Regions from separate parts of the Halomonas sp. 141 genome, predicted to be linked through region 2. Evidence: predicted binding sites of a transcription regulator. Region 2 holds the regulator's gene; the other holds the start of a gene.
The links. Region 2 encodes LexA, which represses DNA repair genes until DNA is damaged. Its sites were predicted from a motif close to TACTGTNTANNTANACAGTA; they were not measured.
Positions count from the first base shown of each region.

Region 1: the regulator LexA is predicted to act here: its motif matches at 4,369-4,388, upstream of recN (DNA repair protein RecN).

Region 1 covers NZ_PINZ01000036.1:916-8,281, forward strand. The annotation lists gene CWI66_RS18060 (hypothetical protein) at 1-174, opposite strand, end outside; gene dnaJ (molecular chaperone DnaJ) at 258-1,409, opposite strand; gene dnaK (molecular chaperone DnaK) at 1,519-3,453, opposite strand; gene grpE (nucleotide exchange factor GrpE) at 3,606-4,235, opposite strand; gene recN (DNA repair protein RecN) at 4,436-6,109, shown strand; gene fur (ferric iron uptake transcriptional regulator) at 6,229-6,681, opposite strand; gene CWI66_RS13520 (outer membrane protein assembly factor BamE) at 6,754-7,221, shown strand; gene CWI66_RS13525 (RnfH family protein) at 7,225-7,366, opposite strand, start outside.
Region 2 covers NZ_PINZ01000009.1:35,879-48,026, forward strand. The annotation lists gene CWI66_RS06285 (hypoxanthine-guanine phosphoribosyltransferase) at 1-358, opposite strand, end outside; gene nagZ (beta-N-acetylhexosaminidase) at 389-1,408, opposite strand; gene CWI66_RS06295 (L,D-transpeptidase) at 1,485-2,000, opposite strand; gene CWI66_RS06300 (TetR/AcrR family transcriptional regulator) at 1,978-2,664, opposite strand; gene lexA (transcriptional repressor LexA) at 2,889-3,566, shown strand; gene CWI66_RS06310 (energy-coupling factor ABC transporter permease) at 3,579-4,250, opposite strand; gene purU (formyltetrahydrofolate deformylase) at 4,274-5,128, opposite strand; gene CWI66_RS06320 (ribonuclease J) at 5,404-7,002, shown strand; gene moaE (molybdopterin synthase catalytic subunit MoaE) at 7,035-7,514, opposite strand; gene moaC (cyclic pyranopterin monophosphate synthase MoaC) at 7,518-8,312, opposite strand; gene mobB (molybdopterin-guanine dinucleotide biosynthesis protein B) at 8,317-8,877, opposite strand; gene CWI66_RS06340 (uracil-xanthine permease family protein) at 8,901-10,130, opposite strand; gene upp (uracil phosphoribosyltransferase) at 10,220-10,849, opposite strand; gene ung (uracil-DNA glycosylase) at 10,947-11,630, opposite strand; gene gpt (xanthine phosphoribosyltransferase) at 11,632-12,111, opposite strand; gene CWI66_RS06360 (adenine phosphoribosyltransferase) at 12,118-12,148, opposite strand, start outside.

The DNA of each region.
Region 1 (7,366 bases), on a different contig from region 2:
TGAATAGTGCAAATAAGTTTTTTCATCTATGGGCGGAGAAATTTTACTCGGTGGTGGCGCATACCAACCGTACACCCCCTGACAATCATCTGAGACGGCATCTAATTCGCGAGGAGTGGTAAAATATATGTATCTGCTGACTGTATCAGACGTGATTTTTGGAGATATATTCATAGCGTACTCTGACACATTTTTAGACAAGCATAAAAAAAGCCTGCCGAATAATCAAACGGCAGGCTTTCAAAAAATAGACTAATTTACGGCTTCATCTCTTCGAAGAACTTCTTCACGCTGTCGAAGAAGCCGGTCTTCTTCGGTGAGTGGCTGTGGCTGTTGCTGCCATCGAAGCTCTCTTGCAGCTGGCGAAGCAGGTCTTTCTGCTCGTCGTTGAGGTTGACGGGCGTTTCCAGCACTACCTTGCACAGCAGGTCGCCGGGGGCGCCGCCACGAACGGGCTTCACGCCTTTGCCGCGCAGGCGGAAGAGCTTGCCGGTTTGGGTTTCCGGCGGGATCTTCAGCTTCACGCGCCCATCCAGCGTCGGCACTTCCAGCTCGCCTCCCAGCGCGGCGTCCACGAAATTGATCGGCACGTCGCACTGCAGGTGTTTGCCGTCGCGGCGGAAGATATGGTGAGGCTTGATGGACACCTGTACGTACAGGTCGCCCGCTGGGCCGCCATTCACGCCGCTTTCGCCTTCGCCATTGAGGCGAATGCGATCACCGGTATCGACACCCGGCGGAATTTTCACCGAGAGAGTGCGGGTTTCGCGTACACGCCCTTCGCCATTACATTTGTGGCACGGCACTTTGATGTGCTGGCCGCTGCCATGACACGTGGGGCAGGTCTGCTGAACCGCAAAGAAGCCCTGCTGCATGCGTACCTGGCCATGGCCGTGGCACGTGGGGCAGCTTTCCTTGGAGGAACCTGGCTCGGCACCGTCACCGTCACAGCGGTCACATTCGATATGGCGCGGAACGCGAATATCCACCGTGGTACCGGCCACGGCGCTTTCGAGGTCCAGCTCCAGGTTGTAGCGCAGGTCGGACCCTCGCGCAGGCGCATTGGGGCCCCGCCGACGGCCACCGCCACCCCCGAAGATGTCGCCGAACACATCGCCAAAAATGTCGCCAAAATCACCGGCTCCGCCGCCGAAGCCGCCGCCACCAAAGCCACCGCCCTGGCCATCCACACCGGCATGACCAAACTGGTCATAGGCGGCGCGCTTTTCGCCGTCGCTCAAGACTTCGTAGGCTTCAGACACCTCGCGGAATTTTTCCGCTGCGGTGTTATCGTCCGGGTTTCGATCAGGGTGGAATTTTTGCGCCAGACGGCGATAGGCCTTTTTGATCTCTTTCTGATCGGCCCCTTTTTCGACACCCAGGACTTCGTAATAATCGCGCTTGGACATGGGTCCTACGCCTCCTGGTTAGCTACGCACTATTGGCGTCTCGGCCGCGGAAACAGCAACGCGGGAGTTGCCTCCCGCGTCACCGCTTTCCTTGGCAGAAAGAGGTGGGTTACTGCTTCTTCTGCTCGTCGTTGACTTCTTCGTACTCGGCGTCAACCACGTCGTCGTCCTGCTTGGCGTTGGTGCTTTCCGCGCCTTCTGCGCCTGCCTGCTGGGCAGCGTCTGCCTGCTCGGCGTACATCTTCTGCGCCAGTTGGCCAGAGGCTTCGGTCAGCGCATCCAGTTTCTTCTGGATGTTGTCCTGGTCATCGGTCTTGACCGCTTCTTCCAGTTCGGCGATGGCCGTCTCGATGGCTTGTTTCTCGTCATCGGTGGCCTTATCTCCCGCTTCCTGCACGGTCTTGCGGGTGGCGTGAATCATGCCGTCCGCCTGGTTGCGCAGTTGCACCAGCGCTTCGAACTTCTTGTCTTCGTCGGCGTGGGCTTCGGCGTCGCGAACCATCTGCTCGATCTCTTCGTCCGTCAGGCCGCTGGACGCCTTGATCACGATGGACTGCTCTTTGCCCGTCGCCTTGTCCTTGGCCGATACGTTCAGGATACCGTTGGCATCCAGATCGAAGGCCACTTCGATTTGCGGTACGCCACGCGGTGCCGGCGGAATGTCGGAGAGGTCGAAACGACCCAGCGACTTGTTCTGCGACACTTGCTTGCGCTCGCCCTGCACGACGTGAATGGTCACCGCCGTCTGGTTGTCATCCGCCGTCGAGAAGGTTTGAGTCTTCTTGGTGGGGATGGTGGTGTTCTTGTCGATCAGCGGCGTCATGACGCCACCCATGGTTTCGATACCCAGGGTCAACGGCGTGACGTCCAGCAGCAGTACGTCTTTGACGTCGCCGCCCAGTACGCCACCCTGAATCGCGGCGCCTACGGCGACGGCTTCATCGGGGTTGACGTCTTTACGGGCTTCTTTACCGAAGAAGTCTGCCGCTTTCTTCTGAACCATCGGCATGCGGGTCTGGCCACCGACCAGAATCACTTCGTCGATTTCAGACGCGGACAGGCCAGCATCTTTCAGCGCCGTTTTGCACGGCTCGAGAGAGCGCTGCACCAGGTCTTCTACCAGAGACTCCAGCTTGGCACGAGTCACCTTGACGTTCAGGTGTTTCGGGCCTGTGTTGTCTGCCGTGATGTACGGCAGGTTGACGTCGGTCTGCTGAGCGCTGGAAAGCTCGATCTTGGCTTTCTCGGCGGCTTCCTTCAGGCGCTGCATGGCCAGGTTGTCGCCCGACAGATCAATGCCGCTGTCGGTTTTAAACTGGTCGACCAGGTAGTTGATCAGCGCCAGGTCGAAATCTTCACCGCCCAGGAAGGTGTCACCGTTGGTGGCCAGTACTTCGAACTGGGTTTCACCGTCAACGTCGGCGACTTCGATGATGGAGATATCGAAGGTACCGCCGCCCAGGTCGTAGACCGCGATGGTCTTGTCACCACGCGACTTGTCCATGCCGTAGGCAAGCGCTGCGGCAGTCGGCTCGTTGATGATGCGCTTGACGTCCAGACCGGCAATACGGCCCGCATCCTTGGTGGCCTGACGCTGGCTGTCGTTGAAGTAGGCCGGTACGGTGATGACCGCTTCGGTCACCGGCTCGCCGAGGTAGTCTTCGGCGGTCTTCTTCATCTTCTTCAGCACTTCGGCGCTGACCTGCGGGGGAGCCATCTTCTTGCCTTTGACTTCTACCCACGCGTCACCGTTGTCGGCTTCGGCAATCTTGTACGGCACCATCTTGATGTCTTTTTGAACGACGTCGTCCTTGAAACGACGACCGATCAGACGCTTGATGGCGTAAAGGGTGTTTTCCGGGTTGGTCACGGCCTGACGCTTGGCCGCCTGACCTACCAGGGTTTCGCCGTCATCGGTGTAGGCAATGATGGAAGGCGTGGTACGACCGCCTTCGGCGTTTTCAATGACTTTAGCGCTGTCACCATCGAGCACGGCAACACAAGAGTTTGTGGTGCCCAGGTCGATACCAATAATGCGTCCCATAGCAAAAACCTCGAATTCGGTTGAAACAAAAAACTAGTGGTTTACGCCGTCAAAACTGTTTAAGGCGTTTGCGAGCATTCTCGCGGGTTGCCCTTTATTTGGGGGCCGGCTGGCGCATTTCAAGGGCTTTTTTTCTGCAATGCGTCATCGGATTAACCGGCTTTCTGGCTGACCACCACCATCGCGGGACGCACCAGACGGCCATTCAGGGAGTAGCCCTTCTGCATGACGTCCATTACCGTGTTGGGCTCCAGCTCGGGATTGGGCACCATGGCCATGGCTTCATGCATTTGCGGGTCGAAGGGCTCGCCCTGGGGCTCGATGCTTTCGACGCCAAACTTGGCCAGCACGTCCAGCTGCATTTTCAGGGTCATGGAGACGCCTTCACGATGCACGTCGGAAGCGTCTTGCTGCATGCTTTCCAGGGCTTTCTCCAGGCTGTCCACCACGGGCAGCAGCTCCTTGACGAACTTCTCCAGCGCAAACTTGCGCGCCTTTTCGGCCTCTTGCTCGGCGCGACGGCGCACGTTCTGTGCTTCAGCGGCGGCGCGCAGGGCCTGGTCCTTGGCCTGGGCCAGGCTCTGCTCCAGCTCTTCTACCCGGGCGGCCAGCACGTCGGCTTCAGGGTTACCTATGTTTGCGTCCGCCACCGGCTCGTCGTCGATCAGCCCTTCCAGCTCACCTTCTACCAGGCGCTCTTCTGCCGTTGGCTCCGTGACTTCGGCTTCCTGCTCCTGACGCGCCAGCTCTTCATCCAACGGGGTTTGCGGTTCTTTAGCCATGCCTTGCTCCTGAAATACGTAGCGGTGCCGTTGGCGGCCACCTGAGTTGATTCGCGGAATTTAGACCACCGATAAAAGCTATATGGGGGCCATCAAAGCCATCTCAAGAGGGGCATTGAAGTGAGTTATCGACTACTGTATAAAACAACAATTATTGGATAAGTATCCAGCACTCGGGATGCACCGCCTCAGGAGGCCTCATGCTGACACAGCTAGCGATCCAGGATTACGCGATTGTTGACCGCCTTGAACTCGACCTCAGTCGTGGCATGACCGCCATCACGGGGGAAACCGGGGCGGGTAAATCCATACTGCTGGGCGCGCTGGGGCTCTGTCTGGGCGAGCGCGCCGACGCAGGCAGCGTGCGCCACGGCTGCGAGCGCACCGACCTTTCCGCCCGCTTCGACATTCAACACCTGCCCGCCGCCATCGAGTGGCTGCAGGCCCGGGAACTGCCTACCGACGAGTGCCTGTTACGCCGCGTCGTTACCGCCAGCGGGCGCTCCAAAGCATGGATCAACGGCCACCCGGCCACCATTGCCGACCTGAAATCGCTGGGTGAACAGCTGATTCAAATTCATGGCCAGCACGCCCACCAGGCGCTCATGCGCGAAGAAACCCACCTGGCGCTACTGGATGACTACGCCGGGCTTGGTGAGCGCAGCCAAAAGTTGGCCGAGACTTACCGTGAATGGCGCAATGCCCGTCGTCGGTTGAAAAAGCTCGGTGAAGAGGGCAGCGAGGTAGAGGCCAAGCGCCAGCTACTGCGCTATCAGGTGGAAGAGCTCGACCAGCTGGGCCTCGCCGAAGGCGAACTGCAAACCCTGGAAGAAGAGCAGCACACGCTGGCCCACGCGGAAGAGACCCTGCGAGAAACCCAGTTTGCCGCCGACTGCTGTGAAAGCGATGAGGGCGGTGCGCTGTCGTTGCTGAACCAGGCCTACGCGCACTTGAGCGCCCTGCCCGGCAGCGACAAGGGTACGCTGGCCAACACCCTGGCCATGCTCAGCGATGCACGCATTCAGGTAGAAGAAGCCGCCAGCGAGCTGCAGCGCCTGGCCAGCACCACCGAACTGGACCCCGAGCGCCTGGCCTGGGTCGAGGAGCGCATGGGCGACGTGCACCGCATTGCGCGCAAGCACCATGTCGCCCCGGAGGAAATCTGCGCTCTGCATGCCCAGCTACGCCAGGAAGTGGCGCAACTGGAAGCCAGCGATGATGATCTGGAGGCCCTGAGCAGCCAGGTGGCCGACTACCGTGAGCGCTACCGCAACGATGCCAAGCTGCTCAGTGACGCTCGCCAAAAGGCGGCGGTGCGGCTGGGCAAGGAAGTCCAGCAGCAGCTGGCTTTTCTGGCCATGGGCAAAGCGCGCTTCGATGTCGACGTTACCCCTCGCGACACGCCCACCCCAGCAGGGCTGGATCACGTCCAGTTCCTGATCAGCGCCAACCCTGGCCAGCCTGCGCGCCCACTGGCGAAAGTGGCATCCGGCGGTGAACTGTCGCGTATCAGTTTGGCCATTCAGGTCGTGGCGGCCTCGCACTCCACCATTCCCAGCCTGGTCTTCGATGAAGTGGACGTGGGTATTTCCGGTGCGACGGCCGAAATCGTCGGCCAGCTGCTGCGCAAGCTGGGCGAAAACGGCCAGGTGATGACCGTGACCCACCTGCCGCAGGTGGCCGCCCAGGCGCATCAGCATCTGCACATCGAAAAACGCGCCAAACGCGATACCACCTTGACCCACATGGCACTGCTGGACGAGCGAGGCCGCATCAGCGAACTGGCCCGCATGCTGGGCGGGGTTACGCTTTCCGACCAGACCCTGGCCCATGCACGTGAGATGCTGCACGCCAGCCAGCGCCCTCCTCACTAAGCACAACCAAACTCAACCAAACTCAACCAAACTCATACCGAGCACTGCCTACAAAAACGCCCCTGAGGCGCCAGATGAACTGCTCTGGCACCCCAAGGGCGTTTTCATGTGGCAGCGGACTACTTGCGGTTCGTGGGGCCGCTGTCCTGGCGCGTGACGTCCGACCCACGGGGGCGTACGTACAGCACCAGAGCGTGGTCCACTAGCTCGTAGCCGTGCTCTTCGGCGATCTCTTGCTGGCGACGCTCGATGATGTCATCGACAAACTCGATAATTTCACCGCTTTCCAGACACACCATGTGGTCATGGTGGTCTTCTTGGGTCATCTCGAAGACCGCATGGCCACCGTCGAAATTGTGACGAATCACAAGGCCTGCCGACTCGAACTGAGTCAGCACGCGGTAGACGGTCGCCAGACCAACATCCTCGCCCGCATCAATCAGTGTTTTATACACTTCTTCTGCGCTAAGGTGGTGTTGGCCCGAAGCATTTTCGAGAATCTGCAGGATCTTGACGCGCGGCAGGGTCACTTTCAGCCCGGCTTTGCGTAGTTCATGGTTCTGATCGGCCATGGTTGCTCTTCGCAGTAACAGGTTAGGTCGGGTATCATCGACCGAAACCACGATAGTGAAGAACAGGCTCAAATGCAAAAATTGACTCGTATCATTACTCTTTCCGTTGCCCTGACCGTCGTTAGCGGCTGCAGTTACGTCGGCGTGTACAAGCGCGACATCCCCCAGGGCAACCTGGTCACCCAGGAGATGGTCAGCCAGCTCCAGCCGGGCATGACCCAGGAACAGGTCACCTATGTGATGGGCAGGCCGCTGCTGGAAGCCCCCTTCGATGCCCGCCAGTGGGACTACGTATACCGCCTCGATAAAGCGTACGGGGGCGTGGAACAGCGTCGCGTCACGCTCACCTTCGATAACGCTGGCCGACTGGTGAACGTCGAGCAGCAAGGCGACCTGTCTGGCGACCTGCCGGTCAGCTCTGACCGTGGCGTGGGGCCTGCCGTCGAAGGCACTGACCCAATGGACAGCATGCAGCCAACCCAGCAGGCCCCCACGCCTGAGACCGCCCCCGAGCCCCAGCCAGTACCGATTGCTCAGTAACGGCTACTGGCCGCTGGCCTGACGTTTGGCCCGCTCCAGGCGGGCCGCCTTGGGGTCGATCTGCAGCGGCCGGTAGACTTCTACCCGGTCGCCTTCGCGCAGCTGCTCTTTATCGGGGTGGCGCAACGCCTTGCCGAAGATGCCC
Region 2 (12,148 bases):
CGCCTTCATCGAGAATATCGTCGACGATCACCACATGCCGACCCGCCATGGGGATTTCCGGCGAGACCCGCCAGAACAGCTCGCCGCCGCGCAGCTCATTGCGGTAGCGAGTCGCGTGCAGGTAGTCCACTTCCAGGGGAAAGCCCAGCCGCGTCAGCAGATGACCGGTGGTGATCAAACCACCGTTCATGACGCAGTAGAAGACCGGCAACTTATCGCCCAGGTCGCGGGTGATCTCTTCTGCCATGCGGTCAAGGGCACGCTCGACCTGCTCCTGTGAAATCAAACAGTCGGCGTTGTCCATCAACTCGCGCATGGAGTCCAGCGACTCCAGCGCCTCTTTATCCAATTTGGACATCGAGCCTCTCCAAAACAGTCTATGGGTCAATTAGCTGGCGTCAGCCACCAGCGCTTCCAGCCTGGCGTGGGTCTTGCGCCAACGGCCCAGCGCGGCCAGTGCTTCCAGCTGCGGCCGCGCCCGGCCATAACGCAGCTTGGCGGGTCGCTTGTTGAATACGTCATGACAGGCCTGCACCACTTCCAGCGCCGCCTCACGGTCGTTGCAGATCAGCAGCATGTCGCAGCCCGCCGTCAGGGCAGCCTTGGCGCGCTCGGCGGGGCCACCCGCCTCGTGGGCGCCGGCCATACTCAGGTCATCCGAGAAGATGCAGCCTTTGAAGCCCAGCGATTCACGCAGCATGCCTAGCCAGCTGGGGGAAAAGCCCGCTGGGCGGGAATCGAAGGCAGAGTAGACGATATGGGCGGGCATGACGCCGTTGAGCAGCGTGGCAAGCTGACTGAAGGGCACCAGGTCGCGCTCCTTGATGGCCGAGAGCGGACGTTCATCCACCGGCAGTGCGGTGTGCGAATCAGCCCCCACGCCGCCATGACCGGGAAAATGCTTACCCACGGCCGCCATTCCTGCTTCGTGCAACCCGTGCACGAAGGCCTGCCCCAGCAAGGCAACGTGCTGTGGGTCTCGGCTGAAGCTGCGGTCGCCAATCACACTGGAAATACCGCTATCCACATCCAGTACTGGAGCAAAGCTGATGTCCAGGCCGCAGGCGGCCATCTCCATGCCCAGCAGCCAGCCGGCATCCTTGGCCAGCGTCAGCCCCACTGCCTGATCCTCGTCGAAGACATCGCCAATGCGTGCCATCGGCGGCATGCGCGTCACGCCTTGCCGGATACGCTGAACCCGCCCACCTTCCTGATCGATGGCCAACAGCAGGTCACCTCGCACCCCGCGGATGCTGTCGCACAGTTCGCGCACTTGGGTGGCGCTTTCCACATTACGGGCAAACAGAATGACACCGCCGACCGCAGGATTCTTCAGCAGGCGCTTGTCTTCCTTGCTCAGAGTCTGGCCTTCCAGGTCGAGCATGACCGGGCCTAAGGGTTGAGTCATCGTACTGGATCCAGGAAAAAGGGCGTCATTCTAGACCACCCGTGTGAGCTTTCAAAATGAGCAACACCATGTCACTTCAATGCAGCCATACCGGCGTGCCAGGCGGCGCCTGCTGAAACAGCCAGAGCAGGTCGGCATTGCGCAGTCGCACGCAGCCATGGGAAACGGCAACGCCCATGGGCTGGTCAGGGGGAGTACCATGCAGGTAGATGTAGCGACGCTGGGAATCGACACGGCCACCGCGATTGATACCGCGCTCCAGGCCACACAGCCACAGTATGCGGGTCAAGATCCAGTCGCGCTCGGGGAAGTCGGCTGCCAAACCGGCAGAGTAGATTTCTCCGGTCCAGCGACGACCACGAAAGACCGCATCCTCAGGCAGCCCATCGCCAATGGCTGCCCGCACGTAGTGCCAGCCCAGTGGCGTACGGCCACTGCCTTCTTCTTGCCCCACACCGGCCTTGCCCGTGGAAACGGCGCATTCGTGCTTTAGCTCACTCCCCTGCCACCAGCGCAGGCGTTGGGCCTGGGTGTCGATTTCCATCCAGCCACCTTCAACGGGCGGCAGGTCAGCCAATCTGGGCGTTTGCATGAAGCTTCTCATCCACGGTTGCTGCAGGCAACGGCATTGGCGCGCTCATGGCGGCCACCACGACGGGACGCAGACGCCGGATCAAGTCGCGCACCGTTACCTGCTCCTGATAATCCTTGGCAGCAATATCACGCAGCGCATCCAGCCCCGACAGCGTAAAGATCACCGTGCCCAGCATGAAGTGTAGCCGCCAGAAGCGCTCTGCATCCGGCAGCTCGGGGGTCGCCCGGCGCACCAGCTCGGTGAAGCGCGTAAAAACATCGCCATACTGCTGCTGGATGTAGCGCCGCAAGTGCCCTTGCGCCTGGCTGTAGGCCAGCCCCAGCAGCCGCATGAACACTTTCAGGCTGTGGCGCTCGGCAGGCACGGTCAGTACCGTGGTGGCCATGGTTTCCAGCAGCACTTCCAGCGGAATGGGCTGGCCTTCATAGCGCGCTTCCAGCTCATCCAGGGCGGTGTGGAAGCGCTCGGAGAACGGGTCCAGGTAGCGGGCAAACACCGCCTGTATCAGCGCTTTCTTCGACCCGAAGTGATAATTAACGGCGGCAAGGTTGACCCGCGCCTTGCTGGTGATATTGCGCAGTGACGTCTCGGCAAAACCCCGCTCTGCAAAGAGCACTTCTGCCGTATCCAAAATACGTGTGACCGTATCCGACTGGGCCATAGCGCCCTCCCAAAACAGGTGTTTAAAACATGGCGGTTGCGTTGGCGAATAGTATGCCATTCTCCCTGATGGCTCAAACGATAATCCCCTGTGTACCGCAGGTTGCGCTACCTGAGACGTATTGCAACTCATCATGTACTGGACAGAGCAACATACTGTATACTTAAACACATATTGATTTTACGGACATGTAGCGACTGTCTTTTCACTGTTAGGAGTCTGATATGTCACGCCCACTCACTGCACGCCAGCAGCATGTATATGATTTTATCGTGAAGACCATGGGCGAGCTTGGCTACCCCCCTACCCGCGCCGAAATCGCCAAGGCGTTGGGCTTTCGCTCACCCAACGCCGCCGAAGAGCATCTGCGCGCCCTGGAGCGCAAAGGCGCCATCCGCATCATCCGCAATACGTCCCGGGGCATACGCCTGCCCAACCAGGAGCCGCTCGACAACACGCCCCCGGCAGCCGAGCCCACCAGCGCCGCCAACGATGCCACGCCCAATGGGCTGCCGGTGATTGGTGAAGTTGCTGCGGGCAGCCCCATTCTGGCAGCGGAGCATATCGACCGTTACTGCCCGCTGCCGGCAGAGTACTTCACCCCCAAGGCCGACTACCTGCTGCGGGTACGCGGCCTGTCGATGAAAGACGTGGGTATCCTGGAAGGCGACTTGCTGGCCGTGCATCGTACCGACCGCGTGCGTGACGGTCAGATCGTCGTCGCGCGCCTGGAAGACGAGGTCACGGTCAAGCGTTTTAAACGCCAGGGGCATCACGTCACGCTGCTCGCCGAGAACGAAGACTTCGCCCCCATCGAAATCGACCTGAGAACTCAACAGCTGGATATCGAAGGCGTCGGGGTAGGCGTCATCCGAGGCGGCAACGGCCAGGCACTGGGCTAGACCGCCACCCACCTACTGCATATCGATATAGCGATGGTCGTTGAACGTGGCGACCCAGTGCGGGTGGTAGACCAGCAAGATACTCAGCAGCATGCCGGTGATGAAGGCTTCCGAGGGCATCAGCAAGGGTAGAAAGCGGGCATACTCCTGAGCCAGATAGATCGCTTCAGGGTCGGTGCCCGCCACCAGAATCAGCCCGACGGCCGCCAGCCCACCCCCTAGCGTCGCCAGCGCAGCACCGAAAAAACCGCAGGCAAACAGAAACACCATCAGGTTGTCCGGCAAGCGGCGATCCACGATACGCCATACCACCCCCGTGATCACGGCAGGCACCAGCCCCGTCACCAGCACGTTGGCCCCCAACAGTTCCCAGGCATTGCGCCCGATCAGCACCATCGCCACGTTGAGCAGCAGGTTGCTGATCAAGGCCAGGGGCACCTTGAACACCAGCGTCATCAACACCGTAAACACCAGATGCAGAGTCAACCAATCGACCGCCTGAGCCCGCAGCTGCCACATCAGCATCACGGCCAGCGTCGCGGCCATCCAGCGATGCTGCAAACCGGTATCTTCCAGCAGCGGCTGCCAGGGGCGCTGCCACAGCACCCACCCCAGAGCACATGCCGACACCAGCCAGGTAGCCAGCAGTGCCCAAGTGGCCAGCACGCTTTGTGCAAAGGACATGGCGCCCCTCCCCGGTGGGCGAGTTAGCTGAACACGACGGTCTTGTTACCGTGAATCAATACGCGGTCTTCCAGATGCCAGCGCAGGCCGCGGGCCAGCACGGCTTTTTCCACGTCACGGCCAAAGCGCACCAAATCGGTGGGTGTATGGCAGTGGCTGACCCGGTGAATATCCTGCTCGATGATGGGGCCAGCATCCAGCTCTTCGGTCACGTAGTGGCAAGTGGCACCGATCAGCTTGACACCCCGCTCATAGGCCTGGTGATAGGGCTTTGCCCCCGCAAAGGAAGGCAGGAAACTGTGATGAATATTGATGACGCGTCCGGCATAACGCTCGCACAGTGAAGGCGGCAGAATCTGCATGTACCGCGCCAGCACGACACAGTCAGCCCGGGCAGCATCGATCTGTGCCTGCACCTGCTCGAAAGCCGCCTGCTTGTTGGCCGGGTCCACCGGTACATGATGATAGGGAATGCCATACCACTCGGTGAGCGAGCGCATGTCGTCATGATTGGAGATGACGCCCACGATATCGCAATCCAGCTCGCCAGCCTGCCAGCGATACAGCAGGTCCACCAGGCAGTGGGATTCCCGGGAAACCATCAACACCACGCGGCGGCGCTTCTGGGTGTCTACCAGCGACCACTGCATGTCGAATTCGTCGGCGACGGGCTCGAATGCGGTGCGCAGCGCCTCGGCCGACATGCCCAGTGAATCGGCGAGAATTTCATAACGCATGAAAAAGCGCCCTGTTTCCAGATCGGAGTGCTGGCTGGCCTCGGTGATCGAGCCGCCCTGTTGGGCAATGAAGCTGGAAACACGCGCCACAATACCCACCTGATCCGGGCACGACACAACTAAACGGTAATAATGAGACATCAATGAACACTCTTGCGTATGTAACGGCACGTTCGCTGGGTAGGCGCCTGCTCGCGGGCAAGCCTCACCAGGCGCATTAGTGTAACGCAAGCGCCACGGCTAAGCACCGTGGTGCAGTGCCACGATGATTGTTACGTGCCCCTCCCTTCCCGTATAGTTAAGGGACTATATTTCCAGGCTTTTCATGACTGATGCATCCACCACGCGTTCAACTTCGTCCCCGTCGCCGCCCGCCCCTGCACCTGCTTCCGCTAGGTGGATGCGGTGAAATTGGAATGAATCTTACGCTGTATGGATACGACGATAAGTGGATCGCCGTCGATTGCGGCATGATGATCCGTCAGGATCTGCCCAACTCGCCGCTGCAGGTACCCAACACCGACACCCTACAAACCCTCGGTATCACGCCTGCCGCACTGTTCATCACCCATGGTCATGAAGACCACATCGGCGCCGTGGCCTGGCTATGGCCGCGTTGGGGCTGCCCTATTTTTGCCACCCCGTTGGCCGCAGGCCTGCTGCGACATAAATTTGCCGAACACCAGCTGAGCAGCGCTGCCATCGAAATCATCGAACCCGGCGATGCGGTGGAGCGCGGTCCCTTCACCCTGCGCTACCTGAGTGTCACTCACTCCATTCCTGAAAGCTGCGCCATCATGATGCAGGCGGGCGACTATCGAGTACTGCATACGGGAGACTGGAAACTGGACCCGGAGCCGCTCATCGGCGCCCCGGTGAATGCCGCTCATTTTCGTGCGCTGGCCCCTTTGGACCTGGTGGTGGGCGACTCCACCAACGCCCCCATGCCTGGCCAGTCAGCCAGCGAAGGCGACGTCGCCAAAGCACTGGCCACGACCCTCGAGCAGTGCAAGGGCCGCGTGGTGGTATCGTGCTTTGCCAGCAACCTGGCGCGGGTACTGGCCATCGGGCGCGCCGCTCATGCTTGTGGGCGGCGGGTCAGCTTGATGGGCCGCTCCATGGAGCGCATGGTGAGCGTGGCCAGAGGGCTGGGCTATCTGGACGACTTCCCGCCGCTGGTCCCGTCCCACGACCTTGGATACCTGCCTCCCGAAGAAGTGGTGATCATCGCCACCGGCAGCCAGGGCGAGCCACGCGCTGCCCTTCAACGGCTGGCGCAGCGTCGTCACCCCTTTGTCGACCTGGAGCCAGGCGATAGCGTGATTTTTTCTGCCAAGGCCATCCCGGGCAATGAGCGCCCCATCGAACAGCTTAAAAAACGTTTGTTACAGCTGGGTGTCGCGCTATTCGATGAAAACAATCACCCCGAGCTCCATGCCACGGGACACCCAGCCCGGGAGGAGCTGAAAAAGCTCTATCAATGGGTGCGCCCCAAGGCCCTGCTACCCGTGCATGGTGAAGCGCGTCATCAGCAGGCTCATCAGGCACTCGCCGAGCAGCTAGGTATCAGTGCCCCCCTTACGCCCGTCAATGGGGACCTGATCCTGCTGGACAATCAGGGCCTGCGCCTGGAAACGCGCCATCCACAGCCGCCCTGCATCGTCGATCAAAACAGCGTAAGGCCCCACCCTGGCCTCGAACATCAGTCGTCTGGTCCACGGCGCGGCAGCCTGTTTCTGGCGCTACCGGTGACCGCCACCGAGACCGGCTGGTGGCGCATCGGGCGGATGATGCTGGATACCACGGGGGCCAGCCCACTGGACGAAGAGAGCTTCAGCGACTGGCTGGACGAGCAGCTGGAAGAGATCGAAGCGGAAACGCTGGCAGACTTGCGCCACGCCCTGCAGCCGCGCCTGATGCACTGGCTGGCCAACCACTTGCAACACATGCCGGAGGTGCATCTCCAGATCATGGCCGCCGACATGCCCACCGAAGAGGAACTGGACCGACAGTAGTCCCTTTCCAGGTCAGCAGGCTGAAGAGCAGCTCACGACCAGCGCTCGGCATCCTGGTGATCGGTCTTGCGCTCCTTGACCCAATAAGTCCCTTGGCGCGCGCGCTCCTTTTTCCAGAACGGCGCCTGGGTCTTGAGATAGTCCATGATGAAGTCACAGGCCAGGAAGGCATCCCGGCGATGCGCACTGGCGACCAGCACGCGAACGATAGGGTCACCTGGCGCCAAATCTCCCACCCGATGAATGATGCGCACCGCCTGGAGCGACCAGCGTTGCCAGGCCTGCTCGGCGATCTCCATCAGGCTGCGCTCGGTCATTCCGGGGTAATGCTCCAGCGTCAAGCCCAGTACATCGGGCGACTCGTTGAAGTCGCGCACCAGCCCGGTAAAGCTGACCACCGCGCCGATATCCGTGCGACCCCGCAGCGCCTGCTCGTAGCCATGCGCCATGGAGAAGCTGTCCTCGGTGACCTCGACCACGAGCGCTTTATGCGGATGCTCAAGCAGCGCCATGGCTTAGCCTCCCGTGACCGGTGGGAAGAACGCCACTTCGTCATCGTCGGTAATGCGCGAACTGTCGCTGGCCATGACCTGGTTGATGGCACATAACGTACGCTGATCGGACAACAGCGCATAGCGCGCATCCTGAGCGCTGAGCGCCGCCTTCAGGCCCGCGACGTTGCGGCTCGGCAAACGATCCAGATCCACCGACACATCGCTTTCCCCGACCCGCTCGCGCAGCTCGGCCAGAAACTTGACCCGCACGCAGGGAGATGAGCAACGCTCCCCAAGGCTTACTTCCCCCGATGCCCCTTCGCCGGTCACGATGGGCGCGGGCATCAGGCGCTGGTAATCTCCCCGGCTACCCCCCTGCTTGCTCTCCAACTGCACGGCTTCGATACGCATCTCTTTATCGACGGCCTTGCACATGTCATACAGCGTCAGGCAGGCCACGGACACGGCCGTCAGGGCCTCCATCTCTACCCCCGTCCGGCCATTCAGGCGGCACAGCGCCGTAACGTTGACCCAACCGTTGTCGTGGTCGACCTCGAAGTCCACCGACACCTTGGAAAGCGCCAAGGCGTGGCACAGCGGTATCAGCTCATGGGTACGCTTGGCCGCTTGAATACCGGCGATGCGCGCCGTGGCCAGCACATCACCCTTGGGCAAGGCACCGTCCGTCAGCAGCTGAAGCGTCTGAGCGCTCATCACGATTCGTCCAGAGGCGACGGCCTCTCGGCGTGTCTCAGCCTTGTCGCCAACATCGACCATGTTGGCTTCGCCTTGGGCATTGAGGTGGGTTAACTGCATCGTGTCACCTTTTGCTATCAATCAGAGAGTGGCGCTGCTCGGCAGCCCAGTCGAATACCCAGCGGGCAATACCATCGATGTCGTCGAGGTTCAGCTGCATCACACCCTCACGCAACGGCACAGGCGCCCCGCCGCTCAGCGCCACGCCCACTCCATGCGGGTCATCGAGGATGTGCGCATCGCCAATGCCCTCTCGGTAGAGCACCAGCTTGGCGATGGGCCAGGCCTTGAAACCTTCGACGATGACCAGGTCTGGCGCATGCGGTGCCATGAGCGAAAGCAGATACGCCAGATCCGGCTCTTCCCCAGTCGGCATATCCATCATCAGCGCCAGACGGCGACTCGATGCCACCAGCATCGGGGCCGCTCCGGCCTTGCGTAGCTGGTAGCTATCCTTGCCGGGCTGGTCCACCTCGAACTGATGATGGGCATGCTTGATCACCGCCACCGAGAGGCCAAGCGCCCGCAGCCGGGGCAGCAGCTGTTCGAGTAGCGTGGTCTTTCCCGTCCCGCTCCAGGCGGCAACACCGAGTACCGGAAATGCACAGCGCAGTGGTTCACTCATGTCATACCTCGTCAACTGAGCGACTATTCGCCCTCTTTCTCCGCAGGCAACAGCCAGTTTAACGCAATGCCCACCAGGGCCGCCAAACTTACCCCCTGCAGGGTGAACTGACCACCCCCGAACTGCATACCGCCAATACCAAAGACCAGAATCAGCGACACCACCACCAGATTACGCGCCGCCGTCAGCGACTGCCCTGCGCGCACCAGGGTATTCATGCCCACCACGGCAATCGAGCCAAACAGCAGAGTCATGATGCCGCCCATCACCGGACCGGGAATGGTTTGCAGCAAGGCACCCAGCTTGCCGACGAATGCCAGCACGATGGCCAGCACGGCGGCAATCACCATGTATTTCGGGTTGAACGCCTTGGTCAGCGTCACCGCGCCGGTCACTTCGGAATAAGTGGTATTGGGCGGACCACCGAACAGCGCCGCCGTGGTCGTGGCCAGGCCGTCACCCAGCAGCGTGCGATGCAGGCCGGGTTTTTCCAGGTAGTTCTTGCGAGTCACCGAACCAATCGCCACCATGTCGCCGATATGCTCCACAGCGGGTGCGATCGCCACCGGAATCATGAACAGAATTGCGGCCCAGTGAAAACTGGGGGCAGTGAAATTGGGCACCGACAGCCAGGCCGCTTCCCTGACCGGGGCAAAATCGACCACCCCCATCAGCAGGGCCAGTACGTAGCCCACCGCAATACCGCCCATGATGGGCACCAGACGCAGCAAACCACGCCCGAACACAGCCAGCACCAGCGTCACCAACAGGCTGGCCATGGAGAGAAAGATCGCCGCACCGTAGCCAATGTTGTCACTGGTTTCACCGGTGGCCATGCTGACCGCCACTGGCGCCAGAGCAAGACCAATGACCATGATGACCGGCCCCACCACCACCGGTGGCAACAAGCGGTGCAACCAGGCCGTGCCTTTCAGTCGAACGGCCTGTGAAATGGCCACGTATACCAACCCGGCGGCCATCAGCCCGCCCATGGTGGCAGAGACTCCAAAGCTCGCAATCGACCCCTGAATGGGGGCAATGAAAGCAAAGGAAGAAGCCAAAAAGACCGGCACCGTCTGGCGCGTAATGCCGTGGAAAACGAGCGTGCCCACCCCAGCGGTAAACAAGGCCACGCTGGGGTCCAAGCCCGTCAGCAGCGGCACCAGCACCAAGGCACCAAATGCGACGAACAGCATTTGTCCGCCGGTCAGCAGTAGTTTAGGCCACGACTCTTGTGCACTATTCGTTGTCATTGCACCACTCCAGGAAGGTCTATCGTCGATAACGGAGGCAAAAAAATGCCCCCAACGCGGTGCGTAAGGGGCTGTATGTTACGGAGCGCTTAACGCGTCCCGAAAATCTTGTCGCCGGCATCTCCCAAGCCGGGGACGATGTAGCCATTCTCATCGAGTCGGTCATCTACCGACGCGGTGTAGATTTCTACATCAGGATAAGCATCTTGCACCCGTTTGATCCCTTCAGGGGCAGCCACCAGCACAATCACTTTCATGTGTTCACAACCGCGCTCACGCAGCATGTCCAGTGTCGCCACCATGGAACCACCGGTCGCCAGCATGGGGTCGATGACGATGGCCATGCGCTCTTCGATATCGTTGGCAAACTTGGCGAAGTATGGCACCGGCTGCAGCGTTTCCTCATCACGATAAAGGCCCACCACGCTAACCCGCGCACTGGGGATGAGGTCGGTCACGCCTTCCAGCATCCCCAGGCCTGCGCGCAGGATAGGCACGATGGTCACCTTTTTGCCCTTGAGGCGCTGTGTCGCGATAGGCTCACCGTTCCATCCCTGAATCTCGTGATTTTCAAGCTCCAGACCCTTGGTCGCTTCGTAGGTCAGCAGCTTGGCCACTTCACCCGCCAATTCACGAAAGCTTTTCGTGCTCAGGTCAGCTTCACGCATGAGTCCCAGTTTATGCTGAACAAGCGGATGGTTAATGGCGTACACACTCATGGGACTTCCTCACTACAGGGGATTCGGGATGGCAATCAGGATCGTATCGACACGCGATCAAAATTGCGCGCCATTCTACCCGCAACTGACCATCAGGTTAAGGCTTTTCCGGCAATTGCCACGTAATAGGCGTACGGCCCTGCTGCTGGAGGAACTGATTTGCCTTGGAAAAATGGTGATTACCGAAGAAACCACGGTGTGCCGACAGTGGCGAAGGATGAGGCGACTCCAGTACCAAATGGCGCTGGGTATCGATCAGCGCTTTCTTCTGGCGGGCATGGCTGCCCCAGAGCAGAAACACACAGGGCTCGCCGTGCTGGCTGACGGTTTCGATGGCCCGGTCGGTGAACGACTCCCAGCCCTTGCCGCGATGCGACGCTGCATTGCCCTGCTCCACGGTCAGCGCCGTGTTCAGCAACAACACGCCCTGCTTGGCCCAGGGTTCCAGGAAGCCATGGCGCACCGGTGTAAAACCTACGTCCGCCGCCAACTCTTTATAGATATTGACCAGCGACGGCGGCACCGGCACCCCTGGCTGTACCGAAAAACACAGGCCATGTGCCTGGTTGGGGCCGTGGTAGGGGTCCTGACCGAGAATGACCACCTTGACCGAGGCCAGCGGGGTCAGCTCGAACGCACGAAACCAGTGGGACGAATGAGGATAAATGACCTTCTTGGCCGCTTTTTCCTGAGCCAGAAAGGCTTTCAAGGCCGGCATGTAGTCGGCCTTGAACTCTTGCCCCAGCCACTGTTGCCAGTCATTGGGTAGCGGAGTCGACATGTTACTTCTTCATCTGGTCGGCGAGAGGCTCGACATAGGCAATGCCCATGTCCCAGGGAAACTGAATCCAGCACTGCTGTGCCACTTCGGTCAGGTACTGATCCACCAGCGGCCGACCTTCGGGCTTGGCGTAGATGGTCACGAAATGCGCCTTGGGCAGCATTTCACGCACCGCACGCGCCGTCTTGCCGGTGTCGACCAGATCATCCACCAGCAGCCAGCCTTCGCCGTCGTGGTCGACGCCTTTCATGATGTCCAGACCACCCTGGCTCATGTGGTCGTAGCTCTTGATGCAGATCGTGTCGATCAGGCGGATGTTGAGTTCACGGGCAATCAGCGCCGCAGGAATCAATCCGCCTCGGGTAATCGCCACGATCCCCTTGAAGTCACGCTCGATCAGCAAATGGCACAGCTGACGAACGTCACGATGAATCTGATCCCAGGAGACGGTGAAGTGTTGGTGGTAGCGTTCGCTGCTCATGGGGCGTTACTCGTCTTCATTAAAGGAACAGACCGCG